3 regions of the Alkalibacter saccharofermentans DSM 14828 genome follow, and region 2 is predicted to be linked to each of the others. Evidence: predicted binding sites of a transcription regulator. Region 2 holds the regulator's gene; each other region holds the start of a gene.
The links. The regulator LexA, encoded in region 2, represses DNA repair genes until DNA is damaged. The targets are predictions, from matches to a motif close to CNAACANNTGTTNG.
Positions count from the first base shown of each region.

Region 1 (5,657 bases), on a different contig from region 2:
TCCATTCGCTATAGTAAAGTCGATATCAAATTCATCTTGGATGGATTTTAAATTGTCTTTGATTATATTTCTTCCCGGACGACCTACTATATCTCCCAGCACTAAAATCTTCATCTGTCATCATTATCCTTTCTGTTGCATGTTATATTCTAGTATAGCATATTCAGTTGTGTGTTTACTGATATTTGATATAAAAAAAAGGAGATATAATCTCCTTATTTTGCGTATTCAATTGTTCTAGTTTCTCTGATTACGTTAACTTTGATTTGTCCTGGATAGTCCATTTCATTCTGGATTTTTTCGGCAATTTCTTTAGCTACGTGTATCATTTCGATATCGTCAATTTTATCTGGTTTAACCATGATTCTTACTTCTCTACCGGCTTGAATAGCAAAAGTTTTCTCTATACCATCGAATGAGTTTGCAATCTCTTCAAGTTTTTCCAGTCGTTTAATGTAAGAAACCAAGGTTTCTCTTCTAGCTCCCGGTCTTGCCGCTGATATCGCATCTGCAGCCTGAACCAGTACAGCTTCAATAGATTTAGCTTCAATGTCACCGTGATGTGCTTCTACAGCATGGATTACCTGTGGGGATTCCTTATATTTTTTAAGAATATCCACTCCGATATCAATGTGCGGCCCTTCCACTTCATGGTCCACAGCTTTTCCTATGTCATGGAGTAAACCAGCTCTTTTTGCAATTTTGGAATTTACGCCAATCTCGTCGGCCATAATCCCTGCAAGATGAGCTACTTCAATTGAATGCTTTAGAACATTCTGGCCATAGCTTGTTCTGAATCTAAGCCTGCCCAGAAGCTTGATGACTTCCGGATGAAGGCCGTGAATGCCTGTATCAAAGCTCGCTTGTTCTCCATCTTCTTTGATTTTCTGTTCGACTTCCTTCTTAGCCTTGTCCACCATTTCTTCAATTCTCGCCGGATGTATCCTTCCGTCTATAATCAGTTTTTCAAGCGCAATTCGTGCAACCTCTCTTCTGATTGGGTCAAACCCTGAAAGGATAACTGCCTCCGGAGTATCATCTATGATAAGATCGATCCCGGTTAAGGTTTCAAGCGTTCTGATGTTCCTTCCTTCACGTCCAATGATTCTACCTTTCATCTCATCGTTTGGAAGGTTTACAACAGATACTGTAGTCTCAGCCACGTGGTCAGCAGCACACTTTTGAATTGCGTAAGAAAGGATTTCCTTTGCTTTTTTGTCCGCTTCCTCTTTGGCAGAGCTTTCGATCTGTTTCATCAATAGAGCAGATTCTCTTCTGATTTTCTTTTCCACGTCATTAAGAAGTATTTGTTTTGCCTCGTCAAATGTAAGCCCCGATATCCTTTCAAGCTCTGCAACTTCTTTTTCAATCATTGAAGTTAACTCCGCCTCTTTATTCTTCAGGTCATTCATTTTATTTGTTATGCTTTCTTCTTTGCCTTGAATTTGTTCACTTCTTTTATCGATACTCTCTTCTCGTTGTATCAATCTTCGTTCCAACCGCTGAATTTCATTTCTTCTTTCCCGGTTTTCCTTTTCCACTTCCATCCTGATATTGTGTGCTTCTTCTTTTGCATTGAAAAGCATCTCTTTTTTTTGCGAGTCCGCGTCTTTAATTGCGTCTTCTACAATTTTATTTGCAGTTTCTTCAGCGCTGGCGATTTTTCCCTCAGCGATATTTTTTCTATAGAAATATCCTGCAACAAAAGCGATCAATGTGAAACCAACAATAACAGGTAAGATGTAATTGCCTAATGCCTCGATCATATTGCCTACACCTCCTTTATTATGTTATTGACAAAAAAATAAAACTGTTTCACTTTTTCGATGGTATTTCCAAAATCATTAATGGACAGGTTCTAATAATTAACCTGTAGATAACAATCTAATTTTATACTTTTTCTAAACATGTGTCAAGCTGATTGATTTTGTATAAAGCCGGGAATATACAAAAGCAGACCGGTTATGGTCTGCTTTTTAAGACTTATTTTTCTTCTATAATTTCTTCATCTTCGCCTTTGACAAGGTTGAAATGTCGCCTAATCTTAAGCTCTATCTCGTTGCATATTTCTGGATTTTCTATCAGGAACTGTTTGGCGTTTTCTCTTCCCTGACCTAGTTTTTCATTGTTGTATGAGTACCAAGCTCCAGATTTATTGACTATGTCCACTGAGCTTCCTACATCCAAGAGATCTCCTTCTTTGGAAATTCCCTTGCCATACATGATATCAAATTCCGCTATTTTAAAGGGAGGTGCCAATTTGTTTTTAACAACTTTAACCCTTGTTCGATTTCCTATCATATCCTGACCCTGCTTGAGAGTGTCTATTTTTCTGACATCCAATCTTATTGAAGAATAAAATTTAAGAGCTCTTCCTCCGGAAGTGGTTTCAGGATTTCCAAACATTATGCCTACTTTTTCACGCAACTGATTTATGAAAACGGCAGTAGTCTTGGATTTATTTATGGATCCAGTAAGTTTTCTTAAAGCCTGGGACATAAGTCTTGCCTGAAGTCCAACATGGGTATCTCCCATCTCTCCTTCGATTTCTGCCCTTGGTACCAAAGCTGCCACCGAATCCACTACCACAATGTCTACAGCTCCGCTTCGTACAAGCGCTTCGCAGATTTCAAGAGCCTGTTCTCCCGTATCAGGTTGGGAAACAATCAAGTTGTCTATGTCTACCCCCAATGCCTTTGCATAAACAGGATCTAACGCATGCTCCGCATCTATGAATGCTGCATTTCCTCCGTTTCTTTGTGCCTCTGCTATTACATGTAATGCTACAGTAGTCTTACCGGAAGACTCCGGTCCATATATTTCCACCACTCTTCCTCTGGGTAGTCCCCCTATCCCGAGTGCGATATCCAATCCGATAGAAGTGGTCGATATTGCCGCTATGTTTTGATTTGCGGATTGTTCTCCCAGCTTCATAACAGAACCTTTACCAAATTGCTTTTCAATCTGTGTAAGTGCCATTTGCAATGCCTTGTCTTTTTCCATCATGTTATCCCGAATTATCGGTTCACATCCTTTCGCCGATTAATAGAACATCTGTTCTGTTCTTAATTATATCTTAACGACCTTTATAAAGTCAATTGTTTTTGACGAATATTACAAGCCTATGAGTTGTTTTCTTATCAGATTCAAGGCGATATTTGCAGATTTTAGCTGGACCCTGTGCCTGGTTCCGCTTATGTTATGCTCTTCCACATGAATATTCCCTTTATAGGCTATTCCCACATAAACAAGACCGACGGGCTTGTCTTCTGTTCCTCCTGTAGGACCTGCTATTCCAGTGGTTGCAACTGCCATATCTGTATTATTGTTTTTGATTAATCCCTTTAGCATCTCTTCTGCGCATTCCCGGCTTACCGCGCCGTATTTTTCAAGAGTAGATTTCCTCACTCCCAAGTACTGTATCTTTGAATCGTTGGAATAACATATTATAGAGCTGTGAAGGCACTTTGATATTCCAGCAGTTTCAGTCAATCTGCTGGTTATAAGACCTCCTGTACATGATTCAGCCAAAGAAATCGTTGTGCTTGTATCAATAAGAAGCTTGGCCACAAGGCCATTCAGAGAAATATCCTCTCGGGCAAAGAGGTTGTCTTTTAACCTGTCGACTATTATCTTGTCAGTTTTATCCAAGAGAAGTTTTGCCTCATCTTCAGACTTTGCATTGGCAGTAACTCTCAACAATACTTCATCCGGCTTCGCATATGTCGCTATAGTAGGGTTTGTCTGATTGTCTATTATGTCTATCAGCATATCTTCGAGGGCTGACTCGCCAATTCCCGATACCTTGTAATAGTTCGAAAAAAACTTGTCCTGGCTCTTGCCTTGAAGATAAACCATTACGAAATCTCTAAACATGGGAACAAGCTCTCTTGGAGGTCCCGGAAGCATTATTATGACCTTACCCTCGTGCTCAATTAAAACACCGGGAGCAGTTCCATTTTCATTGGGTATTATATGCGCTCCTACTGGCATATATGCCTGTTTTAAATTGTTCTGAGTCATTTTTGAAGATATCTTGTGAAAAAACGACATCATCTTGTCGTAGCTTTCAGTGTGCATATCCATATCAAGTCCTAAAAGCCTGGCTACCGTTTCTTTGGTGAGATCATCTTGGGTAGGTCCCAAGCCTCCAGTCAATATTATAAGATCACTTCTTTCCACCGACTCTTTCAAGACGCTCATCAGCCTGTCAGGATTATCTCCAACGGTTGTCTGAAAAAAAACGCTTACCCCTGCAGATGACAGCTCCTTGCTAATATACTGGGCATTTGTGTTTAGAATATCTCCTATTAAAATCTCTGTTCCTACATTTATAATTTCGCCTTTCATGGGTCACCTCTTTATGATAGTTGTGAAAAAACCTCTTTATTCAATCTAAAGTAATCAATGCCGGAAATAATAGTAAATGCTACCGCCAGATACATAGCAATATCGCTGAAAGGAAAACCCACAAGGCTAAATGGATAGTTGTCAAATAGCATGCTGACAATGGCGACCATCTGAGTTACCGTCTTGATTTTGCCCCACCAGCTTGCGGCTATAACTATTCCGTCAGAAGCTGCTAAAACCCTAAGTCCTGTAACGGCAAACTCCCTGGCTATGATGATTATAGCTACCCCTGAAGAAATATGCCCGGTTTCAACCAGACATATCAACGCTGCAGAAACAAGCAGCTTGTCCGCCAGAGGATCCATGAATTTACCAAAGACCGTTATCAGATTATATTTTCTGGCAATATAACCGTCAAGAGTATCGGTAAATGATGCTATCACAAAGATGACCGCACCGATAATCCGTCCGTATTCCATATCGGATAAAAAGAAATACATAAAAAAAGGAATCATGATCATTCTAAGTATAGTAAGTTTATTAGGCAGATTCATCGCTCAACACTCCCATCAAATCAAATTCTGAAGCACTTGTAATTTTTACTTCGACGATAGATCCAATCTCCAATTCTCTGTCCGTTTCAATGCACACAACTCCGTCGATTTCAGGAGCGTCCATCCAGGTTCTGCCGCTGTAGCCCTCTTCGGTTTTTTCCTCTATTATGGATTCTATTACGCCGCCTACATGAGACAGCATCCTTTCCTCAGAAATAGGTCTTTGAGCCTCCATTGCAGCAAATTGTCTGTATCCTTTAGTCTGAGCATCTATTTGATCTGTCATTTTTGCAGCCGGAGTCCCTTCTTCCTTTGAGTAGTCAAAAACACCCAGCTTATCGATTTTGAGCTCTTTTATCGATTTTAGCATCCCCTCGTGATCTGCTTGGGTTTCTCCGGGAAATCCTGCAATCATCGTGGATCTGATGACCATGTCGGGAATTTCTCTTCTCAGTTTTTCAAACAAAGAAAAAATCTTCTTCCTATCCGTTCTTCTTCCCATCCTCTTAAGAACGGAATCTTCGGTATGCTGTACCGGAATGTCCAAATAATGAAGCACCCGCTTTGCATCCCTTATTACATTCACAAGTTCATCGTCTATGTTCTCAGGATAGGCATACATAACCCTTATCCAACTTAATCCCTGAATTTTGTCAAGTTCACTTAAAAGATCTGCAAGCTTTCTTTTTCCATAAAGATCCCATCCATACATTGTCGTGTCTTGGGCTATAAGTATTATTTCCTTTGTACCTC
Region 1 covers NZ_FQTU01000001.1:225,095-230,751, forward strand. The annotation lists gene BUB93_RS01100 (TIGR00282 family metallophosphoesterase) at 1-114, opposite strand, end outside; gene rny (ribonuclease Y) at 216-1,766, opposite strand; gene recA (recombinase RecA) at 1,984-3,006, opposite strand; gene BUB93_RS01115 (competence/damage-inducible protein A) at 3,115-4,350, opposite strand; gene pgsA (CDP-diacylglycerol--glycerol-3-phosphate 3-phosphatidyltransferase) at 4,362-4,904, opposite strand; gene rimO (30S ribosomal protein S12 methylthiotransferase RimO) at 4,891-5,657, opposite strand, start outside.
Region 1: the regulator LexA is predicted to act here: its motif matches at 3,048-3,061, upstream of recA (recombinase RecA).

Region 2 (5,657 bases):
AAGTCAAGCTATAGACGCCATGTGCACACTTAACTCGATTGGTGAAGATATCGCTAAAATCAAAGGCGTAAAAGCTTTGACTGATGTCACCGGTTTCGGACTGTTAGGACATCTGACTGAAATCTGCGAGGGCAGCGATATATCAGCTGTTGTCGACTTCGAAAAGGTTTCATTGCTTGATAACACTTTGAAATACCTCTCAATGGGATGTACCCCCGGAGGTACACGTAATAATTTCGCTAGTTATGGACATAAGATCTCACCCTTGACTGAAGATCAAATGAATATACTGTGTGACCCACAGACTTCCGGCGGACTACTGGTGGCAGTAGAAAAAGATTCCGTGGAGGAGTTTTTGAATGTTACTAAAAACGCAGGTCTGCATCTAGACTCAATAGGTATAACCGTGCCTAAATCCAATCATTTCGTAAAGGTAGTGTAGCTTATGTTCGATGCAACTGCAGACTTCAAAAAAATAGTGTTGACCGAACTACCGCTAATCGACGTGAGAGCCCCAATTGAATACGAAAAAGGGGCATTTTTAAACAGTGTAAATCTCCCAATTATGAATGATGAGGAAAGACGTTTAGTCGGCATATGTTACAAGGAGAAGGGTAACGAAGAAGCAGTCAATCTAGGAAATAAGCTGATTTCAGGTTCATTAAAAGACCAAAGGATTAAGGATTGGACTGATTTTTTAGCAAAGCATCCACAAGCTCTAATCTACTGCTTCAGGGGCGGGCAAAGGTCGCGAATCAGCCAAAAGTGGATTTATGAGGCCACGGGCCAGCCAACATTGCGACTGGATGGAGGCTACAAAGCCTTTAGAAACTTTCTGATAGATGCCTTAGCACCAGACAACATATCATCTTCACCCTTGGTATTAACCGGATATACAGGTTCGGGAAAGACAGACCTTCTTTTGGAGTTTGACGCCACTGTGGACTTGGAAGGTCTGGCAAACCACCGAGGCTCATCCTTTGGCAACCAAGTCAACACCCAGCCCACTCAAATTAATTTTGAAAACAATCTTGCCTACAGAGTGATCCAGCACAGCTCAAAAGCCTATAAATACATGCTTCTGGAAGATGAAGGACGCAATATAGGCAGAAGCTATATACCTAAAGAGCTTCATGCATACTTTAAATTGGGAGAACTGGTTCTTGTCCATGTTGACTTTGATATAAGGCTTGAAAATATTTTCGATGAATACGTGATTAAATCTCAATTAGAATACGAAAAAGCCTCTATGGAAGGTTGCGGTCTTGATAAATGGGCATCTGTCATTTCCAACAGTTTGGCTAAAATAAAGAAACGCCTTGGAGGCGAATGCTACGCTAGGGCATCCAAAGCATTCGAAGATGCTTTACTGTCGCAGAAAAACACTGGAGATCTTACCCTGCACATGGTATGGGCTGGTATACTATTGAAAGAGTATTACGATCCAATGTATAAATATCAAATCGACAACAAGCGAGAAAACATAGTTTTTGAGGGAAATACGGCAGAAGTCAGAGAGTACCTAAATGAAAAATCATCCCTGTATCTATAAAAAGGCCGACGCTCAGCGTCGACCTTTTTTAAATGCATTAAATTACCTGACCACTAAAACCGGTTTTTTTATGTGGTGCAGAACTTTATTTGTCACGCTTCCTAAAATAAAGCTCTGGATCCCTCCGCTTATGCCCACCGAACCCATAATTATAAGATCGATATCATCATTTTCGTTTACAAATTTAATAAGTCTATTGGCGGGGTCTCCCTCCAGCTCTATGGTTTCAACCTTGTCAGTCATATCAGCAAAAAACGCTTTTGACTTATCTAGTATATTTTGGGAGTGTGTTCCTGCAGCATCAACCAGCTGTTGAAGAGTCGAGCCCATATCAACTACATTTCCCGGCTCATATGGATACAGTGGAAACCTCACGTCTTTAACATGGACTAGAACCACAACGCTGCCAAAAGCCTCGGCCAGTTCTTTTCCACTTTTCATCGCCTTTTCAGAATACTCCGATCCATCCACAGGTATTAATATTTTCTTCATGTATTATACCTCCCTAAATTTAATCTACTATATATTTACCCTGATGGAATAAGTTCACGCATAAATTTAATAGGGAGATGTTTTTTATCATCTTAAAGGTATTTCCAGCCGCTGGTTGGGATATATATGATCATTTCCTAAAATTCCGTTGTGTATGGATATTTCGTACACGATATCTCGAATATCTATTTTATCGGAACCGTAGTCCTTTGCAATAGCCCAAAGAGTGTCTCCTTCTTTGACTATGTAGGTTCCATATACGGGCATTTCATCTCCTTTTACGATCTGAGCCAGCCCTGTTGATAGAAGCAACATAAAGAAAATGATAACGGAAACCGCCAACGCCAGCCTTTTTTCATCTACTACCTTTATCCTTTTACCTGCAATGCTCATTTTATTCGCCTCCTAGAACGTTTGTTCTATTTTTAATATAACAGAACGCTTGTTCTCTGTCAACTTTTTTCGAACATTTGTTTGTACTAGGTCTTTTCCTGTGCTATAATAAATATGGAAACGGAGGAGATATCATGTATGAAGATTTAAGTCAAAAGCAAAATGAAATACTGGAATACATCGTAGCTGAAGTCAACAAGAAGGGATACCCGCCTTCCGTTAGGGAAATATGCCTGGCAGTGGGCTTAAAAAGCACTTCAACCGTACATGGCCACTTATCCAAACTAGAAAAAAAAGGGTATATCCGACGAGACCCGACCCTGCCAAGAGCTATAGAAATAATGGGAAGGCTGTCCGATAATTTGCCTCCAAACGCCAAAGAAATGGTAAACATCCCCGTTGTGGGGAGAGTAACTGCCGGAGAACCGATTTTGGCATTTGAAAACATAGAGGATTCTTTTCCGCTACCCGTCGATTTTGTTGGAAAAAATGAATGCTTCATTCTATCCATTAAAGGAGACAGCATGATAGAAGCTGGAATTTTGGATGGAGATTATGTAATAGTAGAAAAAAAGAACACTGCTTCAAACGGGGACATCGTAGTTGCCCTGGTAGACGAAGAGGAAGCTACGGTCAAAAGGTTCTTCAAAGAAAAAAACCACATTAGGCTTCAACCTGAAAATTCCGCAATGGATCCTATAATCCTAGATGATGTTCGCATACTTGGCAAGGTTTCAGGTGTAATCAGAAAAATGTAAGTTCATACACTGTATTAACAAATCAACACGACTTTTTGAAGTCGTGTTGATTTGTTAAAAACTCAAAAAGCCTTTGTCCCCAAGCTCTTTCAACGCCATATATATTCCCAGCCTTCCATGTTCGTGGGTAAGGCCTCCCTGCAGATATGCGATATAAGGTTCTCTCATAGGGGCATCAGCACTTAACTCGATGGAAGATCCCTGAATAAATGCACCTGCAGCCATTATGACCTGATCGCTGTACCCTGGCATGTCCCATGCCTCCGGGGTTACAAAAGAGTCTACGGGAGCAGCGCTTTGAACTGCTCTGCAAAACACCTCAACCATTTCCTTTGAACCAAACTTAATGGATTGGATTATATCGCTTCTCTCATCTTGAGGGAGAGGGCAAACTTCGTATCCTAGCCTTTTAAATACCCCGGCAGCTAGAATCGCAGTTTTAATAGATTCCCCTACTATATGGGGCGCCAGAAAAAGACCTTGCAAATATGTTCTGTTTATGCCAAGGGTAGCTCCTGTTTCTTTCGCTATCCCCGGAGCGGACAGCCTGCATGCCGCAAGGTAAACAAGAGCTTTTTTTCCTGCTACATATCCTCCCATAGGGCTTATGCCTCCTCCGGGATTCTTTATGAGGGATCCAGCCACTAAATCTGCTCCTACGTCTGTAGGCTCCAGGATATCCAGAAACTCCCCGTAACAATTGTCCACCATCACTGCTACGTTGGGCTTAGCTTTTTTCATTGCCAAGATAGCTTCCTTGATTTCCTCTATCGTCAAAGCCTTCCTCCAGCCATATCCGGTAGATCTTTGAATATATACAAGCTTGGTTTCATCCCTCAATGCTTCCAGCACTTTTTTTAGATCTATGCCCTTCCGACAAAGATCTATTTGGGCATACTTTACTCCATAATCCTTAAGTGTTCCGTAGTTTTTTCCCTTCCCATCGATAATAGTCCTCACCGTATCGTATGGGGAGCCCGTAATAGAAAGAAGCTCATCTCCTGGGCGGAGTACTCCGTAAAGACATAGGGATATAGCATGGGTTCCCGATATTATCTGCGGCCTGACCAAGGCATCTTCCGCATTGAATACCTCGGCATAGATTTTCTCCAAGACATCCCTGCCTTCATCGTCATAGCCGTAGCCTGTAGACACATTAAAGTGCCTGTCACTTAGATTATGTTTCTGCATGGCTCGTATTACCTTTAGCTGATTATATTCGCAAATTTCCTTTACCTTCTCAAATATGTCCTTAAGGCTTTTTTCTTCTCTCCTGCATAATTCCAGTATTTTTTCATCAATGCCGAACTTTTCGTACATAGCCTCTTTAATCTGCATCTATATAATGTTCCTTTCATTCAGATAATCAAATACGTCAGCATACAAAGCCTCTTTGTCTTCATAGGCGTCTATGTAAAACCACTTTATTTCATCATATCTCCTGAACCAGGTAAGCTGTCTTTTAGCGAACCTTCTTGTATCCCTCTTCAAGATGTACACTGAATGTTCATAAGACCACTCTCCCGACAGGTACTTGACAATTTCCTTGTAGCCAAGCCCCTGCATGCTGACCAAATCCTTTGAATAACCCATTTCTATAAGCCCTCTTACCTCTGCAACCAATCCTTGTTCAAGCATAATATCTACTCTCTTGTCGATCCTATCATATAGGAGTTCCCTATCCATATTGAGACCGATCATTACAGGTTCGTAAGGGGTTTCATTTTTTTGCGACTCCTCGTCCTGGATGCTCTTTTTGACTCCTGAAACCATATACACCTCCAGAGCTCTCATGACTCTTTTAACGTTATTAGGATGTATTGACTTAGCCGATTCAGGATCTACAGATTCAAGCATAGAATACAGATACTCGCCACCCTTTTCTTCGAATGTCTTTTGCAGCTCACTCCTTCGCTCATCAGATGGGGGCGTATTTGAAAAAGTCCAAGGCTTTACCAAACTGTTTATATAAAGTCCGGTTCCTCCAGCTATTATGGGGAGTTTGCCTTTATCTTGAATCTTTTGGATGATTTCTTCGCTTTTGTTTCTGAAATCCGCAACACTGAAAGGTTGGTCTGGATCAATTACATCAATGAGATGATGCTCTATTTTCTTCATTTCAGACCTAGAAGGCTTTGCAGTTCCTACATTCATATGCCGGTATATCTGCATCGAATCTGCAGATATTATTTCACCATTATTTTTTTCTGCTATCCGTATTGCCAAATCTGTTTTTCCGGAAGCAGTAGGTCCTGTCACTATTAAAATTTTCGTTTTCATAAATTCTCCTATATTACTCTTTTAAAAAGCTTTTCCATTTCGTATTTCGTCATCGATATGGCAACAGGACGCCCATGTGGGCAGGTAAAGGGCATGTCGCATTTTTTCAAAAGCTCTATCAGCTCTTTTATCTCTATGATATCGAGTCGTTGATTTCCTTTAATTGCTTTTTTGCAGGCTGA
Region 2 covers NZ_FQTU01000015.1:42,365-48,021, forward strand. The annotation lists gene selD (selenide, water dikinase SelD) at 1-442, shown strand, start outside; gene mnmH (tRNA 2-selenouridine(34) synthase MnmH) at 446-1,552, shown strand; gene BUB93_RS09625 (universal stress protein) at 1,595-2,044, opposite strand; gene BUB93_RS09630 (LysM peptidoglycan-binding domain-containing protein) at 2,132-2,437, opposite strand; gene lexA (transcriptional repressor LexA) at 2,572-3,195, shown strand; gene BUB93_RS09640 (methionine gamma-lyase family protein) at 3,250-4,533, opposite strand; gene miaA (tRNA (adenosine(37)-N6)-dimethylallyltransferase MiaA) at 4,534-5,475, opposite strand; gene mutL (DNA mismatch repair endonuclease MutL) at 5,484-5,657, opposite strand, start outside.

Region 3 (5,657 bases), on a different contig from region 2:
GTCCATCCCGTTGAAAGAGGAACCCAGACGCTAAGTGATGCTGTAGATGCAGCGATTGAGGCATGGGTTGAAGATGTGGAAAATTCCTTCTACCTTCTAGGCTCGGCTGTAGGGCCACATCCATACCCGACGATAGTCAAAGAGTTCCAAAAGATAATCGGTCAGGAGGCATTAGAGCAGATAAAGGAGAAAGAGGGCAGGCTGCCTGATTACTGCATCGCTTGCGTAGGAGGAGGAAGCAATGCAATAGGGCTTTTCGACGCCTTTGTACCCTACAAAGAAGTCAAGCTCATAGGCGTTGAGGGTGCAGGAAAGGGAGTGGATACTGAGCTTCATGCTGCAACCATGACAAAAGGCACCGAGGGAGTTATCCATGGGATGAACACAATAGCTATCTTTAACGAGGATGGGACGCCAAAGCCCGTATATTCTATTTCTGCAGGGCTGGATTACCCCGGAATAGGACCTGAGCATGCCTATCTTAAGGATACCGGCAGAGTTGAGTACGTACCTGCAACTGACGACGAGGCAGTAGATGCATTCAAATATTTATCGGAAAAGGAAGGCATAATTCCGGCGATTGAAAGCTCCCATGCAATTGCGTATGCAATGAAATTTGCCCCAACTCTCGATAAGGATGAGGTTATAATATTAAACCTTTCAGGTAGAGGCGACAAGGATGTAGAGGCGATTAAGGAATATATGGATTCAAAAGCATAAAGTCATGGCCATGGAGATTATATCCATGGCCTATTTGAATTCTGTTAAATCTTTACGGTATTTAAGAGGTACAAAGTTTCTTTGCAGTTTTGGGTTGATGCGGTCTTTTATTGGTATATGATCAAAATAGATTTTCCAAAGTTTAGCCACAAAGTCGCTCTCAGCATCTTCTGGAAGGGCACCATTGTAAAAGGGGATCAGTAAAAAATCACCACAGCTTGCGACCAATGCACAATTTCGATTCACATCATGGATGATTATCTTTTCCCCCTTATAGCGGTCTGCAAAATGGTCGCCAATTAGAGAGAGGATGTTGTACTCTGGGTGTATAGAGCTGTATAGGTATTCGCCCATCTGAGAGAATCGGACATATCCGACATATTTATGGGTCTCGTTTTTGACCTTTCTCACCCTGTCGTCAAAGGCGGAAACTATGGGATCTGTATGAAACCCTGCATATTTGGAGCCTTTTTTAAAGCACAGGTCTACGAATTGCAGTATTATATTTTCAGTACCGTCCTTTTCGTAAAGGAAGCATTGATATATCTGGGATGATACGAGCGCCCCCAGATATTGCTTTAATTTTTGATCCATATAGTCGGCATATTTTTCAATAGAAGGAATCTCTTTGAAGGAATTTATCATATGCCTCTGGTAGATTTCTTTCTTATAAATGCCCGATGCAGCTTCTTTTGAGAAGTTGCAATATAGACAGCATAAAAGACCTTCAAAGGTTCCGTCGTATATATAATCCATATTTATCACCCGAAAAAACTTATTTGTTGATAATCTTCTTTATGCACAAGACGATTGCGTATGAAATCGCCCTCTAAGTGCTCGCCGTAATATTTTCCTTTGCAGGTAACGAAGTACTTAGCTTTTCCTATTACGCATCCGGTCTTTTTTAAGTTGTCAAAGCCAAGATGAGCTATCCGTCTCTCGCGGATTATCCTATATGCAGAGGTATGGCCGATTCCTGGAATCCTAATAAGTTCTTCGAAGGATGCACGGTTTATTTCCACAGGAAAGACATTTAGGTTTTTAAGAGCCCAATATAGCTTGGGATCTATTTGGATATCTATATTGCTTTCATCCGATGAGAAGAGTTCCTTGACGCTGAAGTTGTAATAACGAAGCAACCAATCAGCTTGATACAGCCTGTGCTCCCTTAAAAAAGGCGGAGGAGTAAGTATAGCAGGCAGATTGGTGCCTTCGTTTACGGGCATATACGCTGAATAGTATACTCTTTTCAAGCTATAGTCACCATATAGCTTTTCGCTGACGCTAAGAATACTTTTATCAGAATCTGAAGTAGCTCCGATGATAACTTGGGTGGATTGACCGGCAGGAACAAAGCTAGGAGCCTTGCGGTAATGCTTTCGATCATCTGAGTTTTTAGCTATGCCGTTTTTTATCTGTGCGATTGGAGGCATTATTTGCTTGAAGCTTTTTTGTGGTGCCAACAGCTTTAAGGATGAAGATGACGGAAGTTCGATGTTTACGCTCATTCTGTCTGCCAGGTATCCACATTTTTCGATAAGCACCTGGTCCGCTCCGGGAATTGCCTTTATATGGACGTAGCCGTTGAATTCGTAAGTTTCTCTAAGGAGCTTTAAGATTTGATACATTTTTTCCATTGTATCGTTTGGATTTTTCTCAATGGCACTACTTAAAAAGAGTCCCTCGATGTAATTGCGACGGTAAAACTCTATGGTGATAAGCGCTATCTCTTCAGGGGTCATAGTTGCGCGCCTCACGTCATTTGAGCTTTTATTGACGCAGTAGCTGCAGTCGTAGATACAGTTGTTTGTCATCAACAGCTTGAGAAGAGATATGCAACGACCGTCAGCAGCCCAGGTGTGGCAAATTCCAAAGCTTCGTGTGCTGCCGATGCCCTTGCCCTTGCTTTTTCTCTCTACGCCGCTTGAAGAGCATGACACGTCGTATTTTGCACCTTCTGCCAAGATGGCAAGCTTATCCATTAGTATTTCGTTCATAAGATCACTCCCATAAGATAAATATAGCATAAAAAGGGGGAAAAAACAAACATATGTTCGAGCGAGGGCTGGTTTTCAAGGGACTGAACTAATAATAAAACCATAGGAGTTTGGATTTTATCAAATTGTGTTATAATGTAATCATTACCCTATAGGGGAAAAGGAGCTGAAGACATACATGCTTTATTCATTTTTTTATCACTTTTTTCTCTATTCATTTATAGGATGGACAACTGAGGTGATATATGCCTTCATTTATCATAAAAGATTTATCAACAGAGGTTTCCTCTATGGACCGCTGTGTCCGATCTACGGTACAGGCATGGCGATTTTGCTTTTGATATTTGACACTTTAAATCAAAATAATATCTTTGATTTCTATAGCAGTTATATAGGGATCTTTGTCTTTGTATTCTTCTTTTCCTCCATTGTGGAATATATAGTAGGCATGGCTTTGGATAAGATGTTTAATACGAGATGGTGGGATTATTCAGAAAGAAAATATAACCTGAACGGATTTATATGTCTCAGGTTTTCAATCATGTGGGGTATTGGAGGCATACTCGTGATAAAAGTACTCAACCCTATGGTAGAGGCTTTTATTGATATGATTCCCACTCAGACCGGAGAGACAATTCTAAGAATCTTGCTCGCCTATCTATTGATAGACATATTGTTTACCATTAAGGCATTGGCAGACTACAAGGTCATTATTGGAAAGATGCAAAACTTGTCGAAGGATATATCTGAAAGCATATTGGAAAATATCGAAGAGCTAGAAGAAAAAGGACTTTTGTTTACAGAAGAGATGTACGCAAGGTTTCAGGATCTTAAGTCTGACATAAAGTCCCAGACTGAATATTTCCATGATCAAGTTTATAAAAAATACATCACTTATATCGGAAATATCAGCATCAATGAAATCGGGGATGAGCTGAAAAAAGATTTTATGGAGCTAAGAAGGGCTAGGCGGGAAAACGGAAAAAACAGCTTAAGCATTTACAATCAATTGAGGACCAGGTTGTCAAAATCCCACCTCACTAAAGCTTACCCAAAGGCTAAATCAAATCGATTTGCAAAAACTCTTAAAAGCATCAAAGAATATAGGAATGGCAATAGGTAATAGCTATAAAATTATTTCCGGCAGTTCATCTGAAAACTTTTCAATAGATTTTTCAACGGCTTTAAGCCACTCAAACTTATCCTCAGAAGCTAAGGGGAGATGCATCAGATGGATTTTTTGGGGTTTTATGCACTCCTGTATCACCCTTCTACCGGAGGATAGAGTTATATAGGGAAAGTCAAGAAGAGCGATGCTTATATTCAGTTCAGCTACTCCGCAATTTTTGTAGTTCTCAACTGAATGATGGGCGTCTCCGCAGTGGAAGATCGTATCTCCGTCAATATCCAGAGTGTAACAGTAGTTTTGTACATCCTTGTACTGATCTCCTGAATGGAGAAGACTGGTCCCGTAAAAGGAGATGCCGTTTATATTAAAAGAAAGCGTCTTTTTTAGAGGCACCTCTCCAAAGTATATCCTTTTTTTAAGTTCGGATGTGCAGCTGCTGTGGTCTACGAGGATCTCATAAGTTTTAGACGTAGAAAATACAGCAGACTCCGGGTGGGACTCCAAGATTTTTAGGGTGCTTTCGGCGTCAAAGTGATCCTTGTGATGATGGGTAAATAAAATCAGATCGATGCATTCAAAGGGATGTTTGCCTGCTATCATGTCCTTAAGGGTAGGCTCAGGCAAAGAGGTGAAAGGATAAACCTTTCCTGTATTGACGGCATCGATCAAAATCGTCTTATCTTGTGATGTGTTTTTTAGTAAAAATCCTGTGTTTGCCAGATGGATGATTTTCATAAACTGCTGATTACTCCTCTTCCTTGTTTAAGGGCTTAACGGTATAGTCATTAAAGTCAAGCTCGCTTTTATCTGGCAGCACGACAGCGAAGATGATGTATAGAAATAAGCCTGCTCCACCCCAAAAGAAAGTAATAGCCCATATCACTCTTACGATGGAAGGATCGATGTCGAAATACTCTGCTACACCCTGACATACACCGGAAATCTTGCCCTGTGCCTTGTTTTTATAAAGTCTTTTCATTTAATTCATTCCTTTCATGGATTTGATTTTATTATCTTTCAGTAGTATTAAATACCCATTATCCCCAAATTAAAACCTCATTAAAATGGGCAGGTTGCCTGTATTTGCTCGCTGTGATAGGATTGAATCAGTATATAAGTTGGAGGTGCGTGATGAGAAAGATAGATTTGCATGTTCATACTAAAGCTAGCAGCGATGGAGAACTTTCTCCCGATGAGATACTAAGGTTAGCCGTTAAGGAAGAAATCGGAGTAATCGCTATAACAGATCATGACTCGATTAATAGCGTGGCGGAAACTATGGAGAAGTCATCAAGTTATGGAATCGAGGTTCTCTCTGGGACTGAACTTTTCTGCAAGAAAGGTGAAAAGTTCTTACACATGTTGGGTTATTGTTTTGAGCCTGATGCTGCTGAAATCAACAGACTCGTTAATGACATTGCAAATGACAGGGGCAGATGGCTTGAAGAGCAGATTAACCTATTTAGAAAAAATGGACTTTATGCTGAAGAAGCTAAGGCTTGGGAGTTTTGCAGAGACACCCCACCACTTTTTTCATCTGCTGCATATGCGGTGTTTTACGATGAAAGAAATAAAGATCATCCTCTCATAGATGAATACAAGAAATACGAAAACCCGGTTCATCAGATGAGCGTGAGGCTTTTAGCCTATGGAAAACCATTATATACTCCGCATTATATCCCGGACACATCAGATTTCATCAAGTCAATCAAAGAAAGTGGAGGAGTACCTGTACTTGCGCATCCCGGATACGATCAGATGAGGGTGGATTTTAACGACACAAGGTTTATGGATTCATTGGTTGAAGAAGG
Region 3 covers NZ_FQTU01000002.1:107,258-112,914, forward strand. The annotation lists gene trpB (tryptophan synthase subunit beta) at 1-720, shown strand, start outside; gene BUB93_RS02335 (TIGR03915 family putative DNA repair protein) at 751-1,476, opposite strand; gene BUB93_RS02340 (putative DNA modification/repair radical SAM protein) at 1,482-2,717, opposite strand; gene BUB93_RS02345 (putative ABC transporter permease) at 2,896-3,840, shown strand; gene BUB93_RS02350 (MBL fold metallo-hydrolase) at 3,844-4,581, opposite strand; gene BUB93_RS02355 (PspC domain-containing protein) at 4,592-4,825, opposite strand; gene BUB93_RS02360 (PHP domain-containing protein) at 4,978-5,657, shown strand, end outside.
Region 3: the regulator LexA is predicted to act here: its motif matches at 2,764-2,777, upstream of BUB93_RS02340 (putative DNA modification/repair radical SAM protein).